Regions from separate parts of the Bradyrhizobium sp. i1.15.2 genome, predicted to be linked through region 2. Evidence: riboswitches for the same ligand, from Rfam matches in the RefSeq annotation. Region 2 holds a riboswitch; the other holds the start of a gene.
The links. Region 2 has a riboswitch for S-adenosylmethionine ahead of metX (homoserine O-acetyltransferase MetX). Riboswitches for the same ligand answer to the same signal wherever they lie in the genome.

Region 1 (9,588 bases), 390 kb from region 2:
CGGTCATCTGGCCATGACCATCGACCAGGGCCCCGACATGAGCCGCTACCAGGGCCTGGTCGCGCTCGACGGCGGCAGCCTCGAAGACGCCGCTCACGAATATTTCCTGCGCTCCGAGCAGATCCCGACACGCGTGCGTCTCGCCGTGGGCGAGGAGTGGCGTTCGAACGACGGCGGCAAGCATCGCTGGCGTGCCGGCGGCATGCTGATGCAGTTCCTGCCGAAGGCGCCCGAGCGCGCGCGGCAGGCCGATCTGCATCCCGGCGATGCGCCCGAGGGCGTCGAGGTCCATGCCGTCGCTGAAGACGATGCCTGGGTCGAGGCGCGCTCGCTGATCGAAACCGTCGAAGACGTCGAGCTGATCGATCCCGAGCTGTCCGGCGAGCGGTTGCTCTACCGTCTCTTCCACGAACGCGGCGTGCGCGTGTTCAATCCGCTGCCCTTGAAGGCGCAATGCTCCTGCTCGCGCGATGCGGTGGCATCGATGCTGAAGAGCTTTTCGTCCGACGACCGTGCCGCAATGGTCAAGGACGACAAGGTCGTCGTGACCTGCGAGTTCTGCAGCTCGGTGTACGAGTTCACACCGGATGAGGCGGGCGTCGAGGACGCGTAGCGCGGTGCCGTAGGGTGGGCAAAGCGAAGCGTGCCCACCATTTCCAGCGCTAGTTCAACACCCGCTTGTTATCCGGGCTGTCCAGCGAGAACGTCGGCACGTCGATCTCGAAGCGTTCGCCGCTTGCGCTGACCATCTGGTAGCGGCCGGTCATGAAGCCCGAGGCGGTCGTGAGCGGCACGCCGGAGGTGTATTCGAAGCGTTCGCCGGGCGCGAGCGTCGGCTGCTCGCCGACGACGCCCTCGCCTTTCACCTCCTGCTGCCGGCCGGTGGCATCGGTGATGATCCAGTGCCGCGTCTTGAGCTGCACGGTCTCATCGCCGGAATTGGTGATGACGATGGTGTAGGCCCAGAAATAACGGGAGCGGTCGGCCGACGACTGCTCCGGAACAAAGTTCGGCTCGACGGTCACTTCGATCTGGCGGGTCACGGCGCGGTACATGATTGCCATCATACCGAAAACCGCCCGGGAACCAAACGCCGGAGGCGGCCTTGGCGACATCGTCCCGCCTGAATTCGCAGGGAAGTACACGTCCAAGTGTAGGTCCAAACGTACTTGCATGTGATCCGGTGGCTTTGCGAGATGACGGCCGGACCGGTACACTCCTTGCCACGTCGCGATTTGCGGAAGGGTTTTTAGGCCCCCGATGACTATTGCCGACCAAGTGACGGGATCGACGATCGCGGGAACCGCTAAACCTGTGGAGGTCAAGTCCGCGGGGGCAAAGCGGCGCGCGGCCGCGCCGGCCATTTCGCTGCCCGCCATCGGGGAGCGCGAGCTCCGGCTCGACCTGTTCCGCGGCCTTGCGCTGTGGCTGATCTTCATCGACCATTTGCCGCCGAGCCTTCTGACCTGGTTCACGATCCGCAATTACGGCTTCAGCGACGCCACCGAGATCTTCATCTTCATCTCCGGCTATACCGCCGCCTTCGTGTACGGTCGGGCGATGCTGGAGTCCGGCATTGTCGTCGCCACCGCGCGCATCCTGCGGCGCGTCTGGCAGATCTATGTCGCCCACGTCTTCCTGTTCACGATCTTCCTTGCCGAAATCTCCTACGTCGCGACCAGGTTCGAGAACCCGCTCTACACCGAAGAGATGGGCATCATGGATTTCCTCAAGCAGCCCGACGTGACGATCGTGCAGGCGCTGCTGCTGCGCTTCCGTCCGGTCAACATGGACGTGCTGCCGCTCTATATCGTGCTGATGCTGGCGCTGCCCTTGATCCTGTGGCTGATGAAATGGCGCCCCGACGTGACGCTCGGCCTCTCGGTCGCGCTCTACGCGGTGACCTGGGAATACGACCTCTATCTGTCCGCCTATCCGAACGGCTTCTGGGCCTTCAATCCCTTCGCCTGGCAATTGCTGTTCGTGTTCGGGGCATGGTGCGCGCTCGGGGGTGCGCGACGCATGTCGCGCATTCTGGCTTCGCGGGTGACGATGTGGATCGCGATCGCCTATCTGGTCGCGGCATTCTACGTGACGCTGACCTGGTATGTGCCGCAGCTCTCCCATTTCATGCCGAAGCGGCTCGAGCAGTGGATGTATCCGATCGACAAGGCCGACCTGGACGTGCTGCGCTTCACGCATTTCCTGGCGCTGGCCGCGCTCACCGTACGCGTCCTGCCGCGGGACTGGCCGGGCCTGAAATCGCCATGGCTGCGGCCGCTGATCCTGTGCGGCTCGCATTCCCTGGAGATATTCTGTCTCGGCGTCTTCCTCGCCTTTGCCGGCCATTTCATCCTGGCCGAGGTCTCGGGCGGCCCGGTCATGCATGCGCTAATTAGTCTCTCCGGAATTCTGATCATGTGGGCCATGGCCTGGCTGATTTCGTGGTACAAGCGGGTGGCTGACAAGAGCGGTTCGAAAACCAAAAGCGCCGTCGGCAGCGCCGATATGGCGGGAGGGGGCTGATGAAGGCGAAGGTTTTCCTGAGCCTGATCCTGCTGTGCGGTGGTCTCGCCGCGCCTCCGGCGCGCGCGGACGATGCTGCGCCGGCTGCTTCAGCCGCGCCCGCAGCCTGTGAAGTGCCGTCCTATCTGCTCACCAGCGAAAGCCAGCTTCCCAAGGTCGCCGATGCCGTGAAGGCCGGCAAGCCGCTCGAAATCCTGGTCATCGGCAGTCGCTCGACCACAATTCCGGCTTCCGAGGACGCCTCTTATCCGGCGCGGATGCAGGCCATTCTGAAGGACAAGCTGTCGCCGTCCGAGATAGTCCACGTCTCCGTAGAAATACAGAGCAAGAAAACGGCCGAGGAGGCGGCCGCCAGTTTCGTTAAGCTGATGGAAGCAAAAGCACCTACTTTGGTTATCTGGCAGACCGGGACTGTCGATGCTATCCGAGCCATCGATCCCGATGATTTTCGCGGCGCAGTGACCGGAGGGGTTGTTGCGCTGCAAAAGGCAGGGGCTGACGTCGTCTTGATGAACTTGCAGTACAGTCCGCGTACCGAAACCATGATCTCGGTGCCGCCATACCTCGACAATATGCGGGTGGTGGCGCAGGAGCACGATATTCCGCTGTTCGATCGTTTCGCGATCATGCGGCAGTGGAATGACCAGGGGCAGTTCGACCTGTTCAGCCCGTCGCGCGGGCCTGAGCTGGCGAAGCAGGTCCATGATTGCCTTGGCCGGGCGTTGGCACAGTTCGTGATCGACGCTGCGCATCTGGAGCCGGCCCAGCAGCAAAATTGAGGTCTAGCGTTAATGAGTTCTCTCCGCCCTTTTTGCCTGACGGCATGGCTGGCTGCGCCTGCAGCAGCGGTGCTGCTGTTGCTGAGTCCGGCCTGGCAATCGCACGCGCAGACGCAGGGCGCGCAGGCAACGCCGGCCCCGCAGCAGTCGGCTAATCCGGCTCCCGCTTCACCGTCCCAGACGACCGTCGCAGCGACGTCCCCCGACCAGCGCGGCATCACGGCGCGCGCCATCGACAAGGTGAAGCAGGTCGCGAAATCCGCCGGCGACGTCTTCAGCCGCGTGCCCTGCCTGTCGCCGAAGGGCGGCGCTAAGGCGATGGGCTCGCTGCCGCATGTCGCGGGCAAGCTCGTCGCCGGCCAGCCCGTCGTCATCGTCGCATTCGGCTCGTCCTCGACCGCGGGATTCGGTGCGAGCTCGCCGGAGTTCAACTATCCCAATCGTCTTGCCGCGCAGCTGCACCGGCACTATCCGACAGCCGACATCACCGTCGTCAATGCCGGCGTCGGCGGCGAGGACGCGCCCGAGATGATGAAGCGCCTTCAGAAGGAGGTGATCGACGTGCATCCGGATCTGGTGATCTGGCAGGTCGGCACCAATGCGGTGCTGCGCAATCTCGATCCCGGCGATACCGCCAAGCTCGTCGAGGACGGCATCAGCCGCATCCAGGCTGCCGGCGGCACCGACGTCGTGCTGGTCGATCCGCAGTATTCGCCAGCCGTCAACCAGCGCGCCGAGAGCGCCGGCAAGATGGTGAAGCTGCTCGGCAAGGTCGCTGAGCTCCGTCACGTCGGCATCTTCCCGCGCTTCGAGGTGATGCGCGACTGGCACGAGAAGCAATCGCTTCCGGTCGAGAGCTTTGTGATCGCCGACGGCCTGCACATGAACGATTGGGGCTACGCCTGCTTCGCCCAGCTCCTCGGCGACGACATCATCCGCTCCGTCGGCCAGATCAAGCTCGGCGTGAACGTGCCCGCGGACGTGCGGACGTACCGGCCGATGTAGCTTGGTGCCGTAGGGTGGGCAAAGGCGCGCTCTTCGCGCGCCGTGCCCACCATCTATCGGCACCGCGATCGTGAAGGGTGGGCACGCTTCGCTTTGCCCACCCTACGATTCCGAGTGTGTGGCTACGCCTTCTCCAGCGCCGCGGTCAGATCCTCGATTAGATCATCCGCGTGCTCCAGCCCCGCCGAGAAGCGGATGAATCCCTCGCTGATGCCGAGCGCGGCGCGGTCCTCCGGCTTGAGGCGCTGATGCGTCGTGGTGGCGGGGTGCGTGACGAGGCTCTTGGCGTCGCCGAGATTGTTCGAGATCTTGGCAAGCTTGAGCTCGTTGAGCACGCGGAACGCCGCCTGCTTGCCGCCCTTGACCTCGAGGCCGACCAGCGTCGAGCCGCCGCGCATCTGCTTCTTCACCAATGCCGCCTGCGGATGATCGGCGCGGCCGGGAAACACCAGCCGCGAAATCTTCGGATGGCTCGCCAGCACGTCCGCGATGCGCGCGGCCGTCTCGGTCTGCGCGCGCACGCGCACGGCGAGCGTCTCCAGGCCCTTGAGCAGCACCCAGGCGTTGAACGGCGAGATCGACGGGCCGGTCTGGCGCATGAAATTGTGGATGTGCTCGGCGATGAACGCCTCCGAGGACAGGATGATGCCGCCGAGACAGCGGCCCTGGCCGTCGATGTGCTTGGTCGCGGAATAGACCACGACGTCGGCGCCGAGCGCGAGCGGGCTCTGCCAGATCGGCGTGGCGAACACGTTGTCGACGACGAGCCGCGCGCCGCCGCTGTGCGCGATCTCGGCAATGCCGGGAATGTCGAGCACGTCGAGCGTCGGATTGGTCGGGCTCTCCAGGAAAAACGTCTTGGTGTTCGGCTTCATGGCGCGCTGCCACTGGTCAAGATCGAGGCCGTCGACCAGCGTGGTCTCGATGCCGTAGCGCGGCAGCAAATCCTGCACGACGTAGAGACACGAGCCGAACAGCGCGCGCGAGGCCACGACGTGATCGCCGGCCTTCAGCGGCGCCAGGATCGCCGTCGTCACCGCGGCCATGCCGGTCGCGGCGGAACGTGCCGCTTCGGCGCCTTCGAGCTCGATCATGCGGCGCTCGAACATCGCGATGGTCGGATTGGAGTAGCGTGAATAGATGAAGCCGGGGTCCTCGCCCTTGAACCGCGCCTCGCACTCCTCGGCGCTGTTGTAGACGTAGCCCTGGGTCAGGAACAGCGACTCCGAGGTCTCGCCATATTGCGAGCGCAGGGTGCCGGAATGAACCAGGCGAGTTTCGGGACGGTATTGCGCGGTTGGCGCCGGGGACTTCGACATAGGACCTCCTGAAGTGACCATCGAAAATGGCCACAAAAAAACCGGCCTGGAATATTTCCACGGGCCGGGATCACAGAGGTCCCCGGCCTGTTTAGCGACTTATTTAACGTGGCTGCAAGCCGGCCGGCTCAAATCACCACGGGATAAGTCATGCTCATATTCCGCAATGCCCTTTCCGTCAAGACGTCCATCGGATAGCCGTAAAACGCTCATATTTCCCGCATGTCGGGATGTGTTTGATCCCTGATGAGGACCCCGGGTTGACGTTCACGGTCGCCGCCGACGCCAATGGTATCCTGCCCGACCGCATGATTGCGGCGATGGCGGAGGGCGGTCTCATCCTGCCCGCTTACGACTTCGTCGAAAGCCAGATCCAGCCGGCGAGCCTCGATTTGCGTCTCGGCGATATCGCCTATCGCGTTCGCGCCAGCTTCCTGCCTGGTCCCGGCGCCACCGTTGCCGAGCGCATCGACGAATTGAAGCTGCACGAGTTCAGTCTCGCCGACGGCGCGGTGCTGGAGACCAACTGCGTCTACATCGTGCCGCTGCTCGAAAGCCTCGCGTTGCCGCCGGAGATCGTCGCGGCCGCCAACCCGAAGAGCTCGACCGGCCGGCTCGACGTCTTCACCCGCGTGATCGCCGACGGCACCCGCCGCTTCGACATGATCGGTGCCGGCTATCACGGCCCGCTCTATGCCGAGATCAGCCCCAAGACGTTCCCGGTGCTGGTCAGCGAGGGCTCGCGCCTGAGTCAGGTACGCTTCCGCACCGGCGATGCCATCCTCAACATCGACGACCTCGAGGCGCTGCACGCGACCGAACGTCTCGTCGATATCGACGATGCCGATCTCACCGGCGGCGTCGCCGTCTCCGTAGATCTCTCCGGCGAGAAGAGCGGCGGCTTCGTCGGCTACCGCGCCAAGCGCCACACCGGCGTGATCGACGTCGATCGCCGCGCCGGCTATTCCGTCGAGGAGTTCTGGGAGCCGATCTCGGCCCGTCCCGACGGCAGTCTCATCCTCGATCCCGGCGAGTTCTATATCCTGGCGTCGAAAGAGGCGGTGCAGGTGCCGCCCGATTACGCCGCGGAGATGGTGCCGTTCGATCCGCTGGTCGGCGAGTTCCGCGTGCATTATGCCGGATTCTTCGATCCCGGCTTCGGCTATGCCGGCGCCGGCGGGTTGGGGTCGCGCGCCGTGCTCGAAGTGCGCTCGCGCGAGGTGCCGTTCATCCTCGAGCACGGCCAGATCGTCGGCCGCCTCGTCTATGAAAAGATGCTGGCGCGCCCCGACGCCATGTACGGCCAGCGCATCGGCTCAAATTACCAGGCCCAGGGGCTGAAGCTGAGCAAGCATTTCCGGGTGTAGGGATAGGCTCACCTTCCGCTGTCATGCCCCGGCTTGACCGGGGCATCCAGTACGCCGCAGCCTATCGGTTCGATCACATCCGCCTCTGGAATACTGGATCGCCCGATCAAGTCGGGCGATGACACCGAATCTGTGTCAGGATAATAAGCGAATCCGGGCTACGTCCGAGGTGGCGAAATGACAGATCAATCCGAACTCGACGCAAAAATCCTCGACGACGTCGCAGACGCGCTGATCTATTCGGATCGCTCCGGCACGATCATGCGGTGGAATCGCGCATCGTCCGCACTGTTCGGATTCTCCGCGGACGAAGCGCTGGGTCAGAATCTCGACCTCATCATTCCCGAACATCTGCGTGCCGCGCACTGGAAAGGCTTCGAGGCCGCGCTTGCCAGCGGCGCGATGAAGCTTGCGGGCAAACCGACACTGACCCGCGCGCTGCACAAGGACGGACGCAAGCTCTACATCGAGATGACCTTCGCGCTGGTGCGGGACGCCGCTGGCGTGGTGCAGGGATCGGTGGCGATGGCGCGCGACGTGACCGAGCGCGTCGAGCGCGAGCGTGCCGCCAAAGCTGCGCAAAATTAAGCCTGCGCAAAATTCGCGATGCGGAATTGGCGGCGTGCAGGGCGCCCTGCGTGCGGCTCAGCTTGTCCGTCACCAGATGCAGTGACACACTCGATCAAAACAACGATCGGGAGCGAACATGACCGCCGCATCAGACCCCGCGCAGGAAGCTCAATGGAAACGCTGGCGCGCGGTTGCCGATCTCTATCACGCCTATTTCACCGGTCTGATCCTCACCGTGGTCACGCGTCGCGGCACGGCGGATGCTGCGGAGTTCGTCTTTCGCGTGTTCCGCCGCCAGCAGCAGGAGCGCTTTCTGCCGGGGCTGGAGAAGCTCGGGTTGACCCATCTGCCGCCCGCCGTGGCGGCCGCGCAATATCACTACCTCTCCAACTGGATCGGCGGCGTGCACGTCGAATACATGTATGAGAGTGATCGCAAAGCCTGGATCCGCTATCCGCCGCCGCGCTGGATCTGGAAGGGCACCGCCATCTGCGGCGTGCCGGGCGAAGTCTCGCGCGCGATGCTGCGCGGCTGGCACGCCAACAACGGTGTGGCGCTCGGCGATACCAGATTAGGGTTCGTCTGCACCAAGCAGAGCGTCGACGGCCAGGATGGGCTCGAAGGCTACTATTATCAATATGACCAGCCCCTCGAACTCGACCAGCGCCTCGTGTTCGCGCGACATCTCGAAGCGCCGCTGTTCGATGCCGCCGCGGCTCCGGCGTTGCCAGTCGCAAGCTGGCCAAGACCGCGACTGGAAAAAGCCTATCGCAACTATGCGATGGAATATGTGCGCACAGCCGCGCCCGTGATGGTGCAGCTGTTCGGTCCAGAGGATGCCGGCTATCTCCTGCACCTCACGGGCAAGCTGATCGGGATGCAATATTTCGATGAGGTCGCTGCGGCGCTGTCGATGGGCCGCGGCGGTGCGAGCGAATTCGCGACGTTCCTCAACGCGCTGTTGGTCGCGCAGGACGATGTGGCTGAGACGACGCAATCCGAAGGCATGTTCGAAATCCGTCAGCAGAGCTGGAAGTTGATGGACGGCGTCGCCGATGACCACCCTGCCTGCACCAAGGTGCTGGCGGGGTTGTTCGAAGGGCTCGCGGCCGGATGCGGGCGGCACATCGGAGTGCACCTGTCCCCGACATCGCGCGGCCGTCCGCCATTGCTCTGGACGATTGGGTAATGCCGCGCGGGCGTTGGCCTCGTGGTTCGAGACGCCAGCTTCGCGGGCTCCTCACCATGAGGGTCCGACATGTCACCGCGAAACAAGACCTCATCCTGAGGAGCCCGCGACGCGGGCGTCTCGAAGGATGGCCCCACGGAGACTGAGAGCCGCAATTCCACGGGCTGAAATGCGCTGCCGCAGGGCACGCCTGCACCTAGCGCAGGAGGAATCGCTGCGCATCGTGCTAACAAGCCTGTCGTTGCGCCCTGCGCGCGAACCAATTCATTGGTACACCCAAGCATTGCCGCGCCGCAAATGGCGCTTTCGCCCGGAGAGGACATGTCAGACATCGCCGAAATCCCGGTCGATGAACAAGAGCGTCCGCTGCCGCCGCCCCCGCGCCCTGTGAGGAGCGCGCTGATGGACGGGCCGATCCTGCGCACGCTGCTCGGACTGGCCTGGCCCAACGTCGTCGCGCTCTCAGCCGGCACTTGCACGGTGATTGCGGAGACCTCCTATATCGGACGTCTTGGTGTGGAAGCGCTGGCCGCGATGGCGCTGGTGTTTCCGACAGTGATCCTGACCATGACCATGTCGGGCGGTGCGATGGGCGGCGCGGTGGCCTCCGCCATCGCGCGCGCGCTCGGCGCCGGCGATCGCGAGCGTGCCGGGACGCTCGCCGCGCACGCGCTGCTGATCGGAATCAGCTTCGGCCTCGTCTTCATGCTGGGCATGCTGATCTTCGGACCGCGCGTTCTGGAAATGCTCGGTGGCCGCGGCGACGTGCTGACGCATGCGATCGCCTACACCCAGGTGTTTTTCGGCGGCGCCGTGCTGCCCTGGCTACTCAA
Region 2 (9,588 bases):
AATTGTCTCGTGGCAGCATCGCTGCTCGTCGCCTCGCTTCAGACCGCAAGCGCCAAGGACGGCGAACACTGGGTGGTGTCCTGGACGGGCGCGGTTCAGGGCCCATACCCCGTGGGCAATCCGTCTGCCCAGCCCGAACAGAAATTCGCGTTTCCCGAGCCTGCAGCCGGTGCGCGGGACCAGACCTTTCGCCTGATCGTGCGGCCGGATATCTGGGGCCGGCAGGCCCGCATCCGGCTCAGCAACGCCTTCGGCACCAAACCCGTTACGTTTGACGGCGTTTATGTCGGCCTGCAATCGGGCAGTGCCGCATTGATCGGCGGCTCCAACACCCCGGTTACGTTCGCCGGCACGACTTCCGTTACGGTGTCTCCGGGCAATTCGGTCTGGAGCGATGCGATCGCGCTGCCGTTTGCAAAGCGACCGGATGACCTGGTCGGCCGCCGGCTTGCGGTCAGTTTTCATGTCGCCGGCCAGAGCGGTCCGATGACCTGGCACGCCAAAGCGCTAACCACCTCCTATGTCAGTGCGCCCGGCGCCGGCGCAAAGGGCGCCCTCGAAGACGAGGCTTCCTTCCCCTATGCGACCGCGTCCTGGTTCTTCCTCGATGCGATCGAGATGATTGCGCCTGCCGATGCCTTCGCCATCATGGCGTTTGGGGATTCGATTACCGACGGGACCGCCTCGACCATGAATGGCGACGATCGCTGGCCCAACGTGCTGTCGCGTCGCCTGAAGGCGGTCTACGGCAACAAGGTCGCCGTCGTGAATGGCGGCATCGGTGGCAACCAAATCGCAGGCCCCGCCGAATATGGTCCCGACAAACCGTACGCGGGCGGCCCCGCTTCGGGCCAGCGGCTCGATCGCGACGTGCTGTCGCTGTCCGGCATATCCAGCCTGATCTGGCTGGAAGGCATCAACGATTTCAGCAAGAACGGCAATTTCACGGCCGACCAAGTCATCGCCGCGATGAAGGATGGTGTCGCGAGGCTACGTGCGAAATGGCCGCAAGCCCGGATCATTGGCGCCACCGTCGTTTCGGCATTGGGCAGCACCAGCGCGGCACATGGTTTCCCCGAGCAGGATGACAAGCGCAAAGCGCTCAACGCATTCATCCGTAGCTCGGGGACATTCGACGGCGTGATAGATTTTGATCGTGCGACGCTCGATCCGGCCTCGGGTGGCCTCAAGCCGGAGTTCGTTCCCGAAAGCACGACCGGCGGCGCCGGCGACAAGCTTCATCCCAACCGCACCGGATATCTGGCGATGGGACAGGCCATCGACCTCGATCTGTTCAAGCCGGGAAAGTTTGATCGCAGCGCGAAGCAGTAGGGTGAATTCAGAGTTGCCTGTCTCCATTCATCGCCCTCAGCTGTCGTAACTCCCTCCATGCAGGTTACGAGCTGAACTCACGGCCGCTTCGCCGGATCGTGATGACCCGCCGGGAATGCGGAGCCGCAAAGTCCGCTCTCTCTCCATGTCGGCCGCACGTTGAGGCGGTCGCCCAGGCAGGAGAGATATCATGACGAAGTCCAGGCTGTTCATTGCCGCTATCGCCATCTCGACCACGCTCGCGACGCCCGCGTTCGCGCAGTGGGAATGGCAGTCGCAGGAGCCGGCCGCATACGCCTCGATGTATCCTAATGGTGATCGCAACATCTCGAATCCCACGACGCGGGAGACGATGGCATTCGTCCCCTCGCGGAAATCACCGCGCCCCACGGTGATGCGCGCGAGCAGGGGCAAATAGTCGCCATCCACCACTTGCCCGTCGCGAACTGGGCCCGGTCATGTCCCGGCCGGGCCCAATGCGCATTACCTTGAACGTTGCCTTGGACAATCGCGACAGTCGCGCGTACGGATCGGCGGCCAACGAAAATATTCCGAACAGGATCGTCAGGAAAACGTGATGCAGAAGATGCACCTCGCCGCGAATAACCGCAGCCGCATTCAAATCACTCCACACCAGGGAAGCATGCAGGCGCCGGAGACGGCGCGCGGAATCCAATCCGCTTCCCAAATGGAGGAAGCTTCAAGTGCGGATCATCAATTGCGGACTGATGCTGGGTATTCTCGCTGCCTGTTCAGGGCAGGCGCGTGCCGACGACAATGTCACAACCGAAATCCAGTCGCTGAAGGCGAAGCTGAAGGAGCTCCAGCAGCGCGTGGACTCCGAGGCGCGCAAGACGCGGCAGGTTGAAGCGCAGGCGAAGGCCGTTCAGTTACCAGCAAGTTACAAGGCGCTCGCCGCCGATCCATGTGCGGCCGGCAAGGTCTGCTACAAGGGCGTGACGTTGACATTCGGAGGCTGGGTCGATCTCACCGGCATCTACCGCTCACGCAATCTCGCTTCCGATACCGGCTCGGTCTACAACTTCATCCCCTATCAGCAGAGCCGCAATTTCAACATCCCGGAAACGCGCTTCTCCGCGCGCCAGAGCAGGTTCTCGGTGTTGGCCGAAGGCAATGCCGATGCCGACACGCACCTCGCTGGTTACGGCGAGATCGATTTCGAAGGTGCGGCTCAGACGGCGAACTCGGTGGCGACCAACTCATTCAATCCGCGCATGCGGCAGCTCAGCCTGGAACTGGACCGCACCGATCTCGGTCTTCACTTCCTCGCCGGGCAATCCTGGTCGCTCAACGCGCCGACCAAGTCGGGCATCGATCCTCGCGGCGTCGATGCGCCCGGCGTGATCGACTTCGAATCCGTCCCGGGATTTCTTGCGGCACGGCAGCCCGGGCTGCGCGTCTGGCAGGACATCGGACCGGAGTTCAAGCTGGCTGCGTCGGTCGAGAATGCCCAGACCGCGTTCTTCGGCGGCAACGTCCCGGCTGTCGGCACACCCGCCATTGGACCCCAGGGCGTGCTGAACCCGAACCTTCAGGTCAATCTGACCGGTCCCGGCGGCAGCTTCTTCAACAACCTCAACAATGTCAGTCTGAATCAGGTGCCCGACGTCACCGTCAAGGCAGCCTGGGACCCACGGCTCGGGCCCACCAAGCTGCATGTCGAGGCGTGGGCGCTCTACCGCCAGCTGTTCGATCGCTTCAACAACGCCAACCACACCTACGACACCGGAAGCTTCGGGGGACACATCTTCGCCGAACTGATTCCGAAAACCCTCGATCTTCAGCTCTATGGCTCGCACGGCGTGCTGGGCCGCTTCACGGCAACGCCGTTCCCCGACGCGGCGGTGGCGCAGGACGGCACCATCCTCCCGCTGACGATCACGGCGGCCGCCGTCGGCCTGATCTGGCACGCGACGCCCAGCCTCGATGTCTACTCCTATGCAGGCCTCGAAAAGGCCAAGGCGAATTTCGCCAATGTTGGAACGGTGCCCTTCGGCTACGGCAATCCGCTCTACAACAACACCGGCTGCTTGACCGAGAATTCGCCGGCCGCGACCTGCAACGGAAACACCAGGGAGGTCCGGCAGATCACGGCCGGGATCTACGACACCATCTACCAGGGCAATTTCGGTACGCTCAAAGCCGGCCTGCAATATTCCTACACGCAGCGGTTCGCATTCGCCGGCGTCGGCGGCGCCCCGAAGACGGACGACAACGTGGTCATGACGCAGATCCGCTACTATCCGTTCTAGTCACGGAGCCACGCGGGCTCGTAGCCCGGATGGAGCGAAGCGCAATCCGGGAATCTTGCCTCAAGCGACGGAGGTCCCGGATTACGCTTGCGCTCCATCCGGGCTACTTCAGTGCTACGGCTTGTTGCCGAGCTGCGCATGCGGCCGGCCGAAGTCGGGCGCCGCCGAATCCTGGCCGATCTCGACAATGCCGCGGCGGATGGCGCGGGTGCGGGTGAAGTGGTCGAACAGCGCCTCGCCGTCGCCGCGGCGGATCGCGCGGGTGAGCTTTGCCAGATCCTCGGTGAAGGTGCCGAGCATCTCCAGCACGGCTTCCTTGTTGGCGAGGAAGACGTCGCGCCACATCGTCGGATCGGAGGCGGCGATGCGGGTGAAATCGCGAAAGCCGCCGGCGGAGAACTTGATGACCTCGGACTCCGTCACCTGCGCCAGTTCGTCGGCGGTGCCGACGATGGTGTAGGCGATCAGATGCGGCAGATGGCTGGTGATCGCGAGCACGAGATCATGATGATCCGGCGTCATGATTTCGACCTTGGCACCCATCGCCGCCCAGAACGCACGCAGGCGATCGGTGGCAGCCGCATCGACGCCCTCCGGTGGGGTGAGGATGCACCAGCGGTTGATGAAGAGCTCGGCGAAGCCCGAATCGGGGCCCGAATGCTCGGTGCCTGCGACGGGATGCGCCGGCACGAAATGGATGCCTTTCGGCAGATGCGGCGCCATATCCCTGACGATGGCGCCCTTGACCGAGCCGACGTCGGAGATGATCGCGCCGGGCTTGAGATAGGCGGCGATTTCCTGCGCCACCGGCCCGCAGGCGCCGACGGGAATGCAGAGGATGACGAGATCGGCATCCTTCACCGCTTCCGCATTGGTCGCCACGACCTGATCGACAATGCCGAGCTCCATCACGCGTGCGCGCGTCTTCTCCGAGCGCGCGGTGGTAACGATCTCGCCAGCCAAGCCCTGGAGCTTCGCAGCGCGCGCGATCGAGCCGCCGATCAAGCCGAAGCCGATCAGCGCGACGCGCTCGAAGTGCGAGGTCGCGCTCATGTTCCGGCCATGAAGTCGCGCAGGCCCTCGACGACGAGGCGGTTGGCCTCCTCGGTGCCGATGGTCATGCGCAACGAATGCGGCAGGCCGTAGTTCTTCAAGCCGCGCAGCACCAGCCCGCGCTTGGTGAGGAAGGCGTCGGCTGCGTCCGAGGTCTTTCCCTCCGTCGGGAAATGGATCAGCACGAAATTGGCGACGCTCGGCGTCACCTTCAGGCCGAGCTTGCCGATCTCCTCGGTCAGCCAGTTGCGCCAGGTCTCGGTGAACTGCTTCGACATCGCCTGATGCGCGGTGTCCTCGATCGCGGCAACGGCAGCGTACATCGCCGGCGTCGACACGTTGAAGGGACCGCGGATGCGGTTGACCGCGTCGATGATGTGTTCGGGGCCGAACATCCAGCCGATCCGCAGCGCCGCAAGACCATGGATCTTGGAGAACGTGTGGGTCACGACCGTGTTCTCGGTGGTCGCCACCAGCTCGATCCCCATCTCGTAATCGTTGCGCGAGACGTAGTCGCAATAGGCTGCGTCCAGCACCAGCAGCACGTGCGAGGGCAGGCCGGCGCGCAGGCGCTTGACCTCGTCGAACGGCAGATAGGTGCCGGTCGGGTTGTTGGGGTTGGCGAGCCAGACCAGTTTTGTGCGCGGCGTGACGGCTTTCAGGATGGCGTCTACATCCGCGGTGAGGTTCTTCTCCGCCGCGACGACGTTCCTGGCGCCGACCGCCATGGTTGCGATCGGGTAGACCAGGAAGCCGTGCGTGGTCGAGATCGCCTCGTCGCCATGGCTGAGATAGGTGTGGGCGAGCAGATTGAGGATCTCGTCCGAGCCGGCGCCGCAGATGATGCGGTTGGGGTCGAGCCCGAAGGTGCGCCCGATCGCTTCGCGCAGCACGCGCGAGGTCCCTTCCGGATAGTCTTCCAGGTGATCCGCCACGTTCTTGAACGCCTCGATCGCCTTCGGCGAGGGCCCGAACGGCGTCTCGTTGGCCGAGAGCTTGAACACCTTGCGACCGGGCTCCGCCACCGGAGTCTTGCCGGGCGTATAGGGCGCAATATCGAGAATGCCGGGATTCGGCACTGGGCGGGACATCTTCAACTCCGGAGTGGCTTAAGCGGTTCGCGACTTACGATTTCGGCCCGGTCGGGGGCACCGTATAGCGCGTTGCGTGGCTGCCGACGAGGGCCGTGGAGCGCACCGAGGCCCCCGCTTCGATCAGGGCAGCCTTGATCTTGTCGAGGCTGCTCGTCGCGGTGACCGAGACCAGCAGCGCGGCGCCGTCGAAGGCGGTGTCGGGCACCGCCACGATCTCGGCGAGCGGCGACAGGGCGCGCGCAACTTCGGCGTTCCACCCTGACACGCGTACGCTGAAGGTCTCGACCTCCGTCACCAGGGCGCTGTCGGCGACGCGCGAGACCGCGAACACCGGCAACGCCGCCGGATGGTCGGCGCGCTCGACAAAGGGTAGCCGCGCGATGATCTTTGGCGCGCCGGCTTCTTCCAGCGACAGCCACCACGGCGTGCGGCTCGAGGTTGCCGAGACCAGCGCAAGGTCGCCCTTGGATTTCGCGACGGCCTCGACCGCCGCCTGCGCGCTGAAATGCGCGACGTAAGGCACGGTGAAGCCGAAATGGAATCGCGCGGAATCGCGCATGGCCGGCTCGCTTGCCGAGATGTCGGCGTGCACCGAGAATGGCGCCTGGACGTAAGTGAACGTCGCGATGATCACGCGCCAGATGCTCTCGACCGTGTCGAGCGGCAGGATGCCGCGATGGCGCTGGACGAGGTCACGCATCATGGCGGCCTCGCGCGCGGGACGGAACGCCGAGCCGACCTCCTGGGTCTGCTTCACCTGGATCAGGCGGTCGATGATGTCGCCGCGCTGCATCAGCAGGCGATGCATGCCCTCGTCGATCGCGTCGATCTCCTTGCGCAATTCCTGGAGCGATGGTGGCGCGGGCGGACGTTGGGACATGTCTGACAGGTGCTGTTGAGGGGCGTTCCAATGCGGATCAGTCGAGCCGTCACCGCTACGATGGATGTCCTGATTAGGCAGTCGGGGCTGCGAAAGCAAAGAGAAATGCAAAGGGAAATCGGGCCCTTTCCGCCGGCGGCGCGGCAGGCGAATTTGGTCGATCCGGGCCGCGACTTGACGAAAACCGTCCAAGACGGTAGTTTTTATCCGTTCCGTGGTCATTTGAGCCGGCCGGCTTGCAGCCACGTTAAAAAACTCGCTAAACAGGCCGGGGACCCTTTCGATCCCGGCCGAACCTATCGTTCAGGCCGGGTTTTTCATGGCCTGATGTCAATGCGGTCACTTCTACGATCGCAAACGAGGTCGATGGTCAGATGGTTGGCGTCCAGTCAATTCCCAGTCCCGCGATCACTGCCGACGAGCGGTCGCACGAGGTGGATCGTCCGAGCTCGCAGGTTGCGCAGTTCGGCACGAAGCAGCCGCTGCAGCTCGATTGCGGTGTCGATCTCAGCCCGTTCCAGATCGCCTACCAAACCTACGGCGAGCTCAATGCCGATCGCTCCAATGCGATCCTGATCTGCCATGCGCTGACCGGCGACCAGCACGTCGCCAATGTGCACCCTGTCACCGGCAAGCCCGGCTGGTGGGAGACCTTGGTCGGCCCCGGCCGACCGCTCGATCCCAGCGAGTATTTTATCATCTGCTCCAACGTGATCGGCGGCTGCATGGGCTCGACCGGTCCGGCTTCGATCAATCCCGCGACGGGCAAGGTTTGGGGCCTCGATTTCCCCGTCATCACCATCCCCGACATGGTGCGCGCGCAGGCGATGCTGATCGACCGGCTCGGCATCGACACGCTGTTCGCAGTCGTCGGCGGCTCGATGGGCGGCATGCAAGTGCTGCAATGGACTGCGGCGTATCCGACTCGGGTATTCTCCGCGCTGGCGATTGCCTGCTCGACACGACATTCGGCGCAGAACATCGCGTTCCACGAGCTTGGCCGTCAGGCGGTGATGGCCGATCCCGACTGGCACCAAGGCGGCTATGCCGATCACGGCATCCATCCGCATCGCGGGCTCGCTGTCGCTAGGATGGCGGCGCACATCACCTATCTTTCGGACGCCGCGCTGCATCGAAAATTCGGCCGGCGCATGCAGGACCGCGAGCTGCCGACCTTCTCGTTCGACGCCGACTTCCAGGTCGAGTCCTATCTGCGCTACCAGGGCTCATCCTTTGTCGAGCGCTTCGACGCCAACTCCTATCTCTATCTGACCCGCGCGATGGATTATTTCGACATCGCCGGCGACCATGGCGGCGTGCTGGCGAAGGCGTTCGCGGGAATCCAGACCCGCTTCTGCGTGGTTTCTTTCACCAGCGACTGGCTGTTCCCGACCTCGGAATCGCGCGCGCTGGTGCACGCCCTGAATGCGTCGAGCGCGCGGGTGTCCTTCGCCGAGATCGAGACCGATCGCGGTCACGACGCGTTCCTGCTCGACGTGCCCGAGTTCTTCGACATTGCCCGTGCCTTCCTGCAGTCGGCAGGCAAGGCGCGCGGGCTCACTGCCAAGACTGCTTAACAAGGACGGCTAGTCATGTCTGTACAGGAAGCGCTGCCGCTGGGCGGCCTTGCGACCGGGCAGCCCGGCGATTTTCGCGCCGACCATGTGCTGGTGGCCGAGATGGTCAAGCCGGGCTCGAAGGTGCTCGACGTCGGCTGTGGCGAGGGCGACCTGCTCCAGCTGCTGGAGACCCGCGGCATCGACGGCCGCGGCATCGAGCTGTCACGCGAGGGCGTCAACCGCTGCGTCGCCAAGGGTCTTGCGGTGGTGCAGGGCGATGCCGACACCGATCTCGTGAATTATCCCGATGACGCCTTCGACTACGTGATCCTGTCGCAGACGTTGCAGGCGACCCGGCAGCCGAAAGTGGTGCTGGAGAATTTGCTGCGCATCGGCCGCCGCGCCATCGTGTCGTTCCCGAATTTCGGCTTCTGGAAGATGCGGCTCCAGCTCCTGATCGGCGGCCACATGCCGCGCACGGAGAATCTGCCGGCAAGCTGGTATGACACCGCCAACATCCATTTCTGCACCATCAAGGATTTCGTCGAGCTCTGCGACGCGATCGACGTCAAGATGGAACGTGCCGAGGCGCTCGACCTCTACGGCCGCCCGCTGCGGCTGCGGATGCCCTGGTGGGTGTGGAATCTGTTCGGCGAGCAGGGCGTGTTCTTGCTGACGCGAGGCGGCAGGAAATAGGATTCCCGTAGCCCGGATGAAGCGTAGCGCAATCCGGGATTCTATCCGCGGAGGCGAAGGCCCCGGATTACGCTTTCGCTCCATCCGGGCTACGCGACGGAGCCTGTGATGACGTCTTCGCGCTAATGCGCCGGCAACGACCGCGCATCGCGCGCCGGCCATCGTCCCGCTTCTACCAGCGTGACGAACCGTTCCACCGTTTCGTTGAACAGCGCGGGCTCTTCGAGATTGAGCACGTGGCCGGACTTCGGAAACATGGCGAGCCCTGCCGCAGGCAGGTGCTTCTTCAGGAACAGGCTTGCGCCGACGCACGGATCGTCCTCGTCGCCGCAGATGATGAGTGCCGGCGTCGTGGCGGCTCTGATCGCGTCTGTCATCGTAAAGATCGAGGGACGGCCGGCCTGGAAGCCGCGCATCGTCCGCGCCGATCCCTTGGCGTCGTGCCGCGCCAGGGCGGCGTAGAAATCGGCGTGGCCGCGCGGGTCCTTCACCAGGAAGGGAATCCGGCTCGGCGCCTCGCGCGTGACCTTTGCGACTTCGGCCGAGCCGAGCATCTCGAATTGCTCCGCGTTGGCGCGGCACTGCTGGCGCCAGGCGTCGAGGTTCTCGATCTCCGAGCCTGAGCCGACGCCGGCGAGCGTCATCGACAGGGCACGTTGGGGCGCGTTGAGCCCGATCTGGAGCGATGAATAGGCGCCCAT

Region 1: it holds a riboswitch for S-adenosylmethionine, as region 2 does, so the genes downstream of both, ABIB80_RS02335 (O-succinylhomoserine sulfhydrylase) here and metX (homoserine O-acetyltransferase MetX) in region 2, are expected to answer to the same signal.

Annotation. Positions count from the first base shown of each region.
Region 1 is NZ_JBEPRQ010000001.1:475,738-485,325, reverse strand. It holds gene ABIB80_RS02360 (Hsp33 family molecular chaperone) at 1-613, shown strand, start outside; gene apaG (Co2+/Mg2+ efflux facilitator ApaG/CorD) at 663-1,067, opposite strand; gene ABIB80_RS02350 (OpgC domain-containing protein) at 1,261-2,526, shown strand; gene ABIB80_RS02345 (SGNH/GDSL hydrolase family protein) at 2,526-3,305, shown strand; gene ABIB80_RS02340 (SGNH/GDSL hydrolase family protein) at 3,318-4,310, shown strand; gene ABIB80_RS02335 (O-succinylhomoserine sulfhydrylase) at 4,433-5,629, opposite strand; SAM riboswitch at 5,700-5,779, opposite strand; gene ABIB80_RS02330 (2'-deoxycytidine 5'-triphosphate deaminase) at 5,860-6,996, shown strand; gene ABIB80_RS02325 (PAS domain-containing protein) at 7,174-7,584, shown strand; gene ABIB80_RS02320 (hypothetical protein) at 7,703-8,755, shown strand; gene ABIB80_RS02315 (MATE family efflux transporter) at 9,077-9,588, shown strand, end outside.
Region 2 is NZ_JBEPRQ010000001.1:83,293-92,880, reverse strand. It holds gene ABIB80_RS00445 (GDSL-type esterase/lipase family protein) at 1-1,332, shown strand, start outside; gene ABIB80_RS00440 (hypothetical protein) at 1,523-1,750, shown strand; gene ABIB80_RS00435 (hypothetical protein) at 2,037-3,605, shown strand; gene ABIB80_RS00430 (prephenate/arogenate dehydrogenase family protein) at 3,720-4,658, opposite strand; gene hisC (histidinol-phosphate transaminase) at 4,655-5,749, opposite strand; gene ABIB80_RS00420 (chorismate mutase) at 5,784-6,632, opposite strand; SAM riboswitch at 6,837-6,916, shown strand; gene metX (homoserine O-acetyltransferase MetX) at 7,007-8,209, shown strand; gene metW (methionine biosynthesis protein MetW) at 8,225-8,887, shown strand; gene ABIB80_RS00405 (alpha/beta fold hydrolase) at 9,010-9,588, opposite strand, start outside.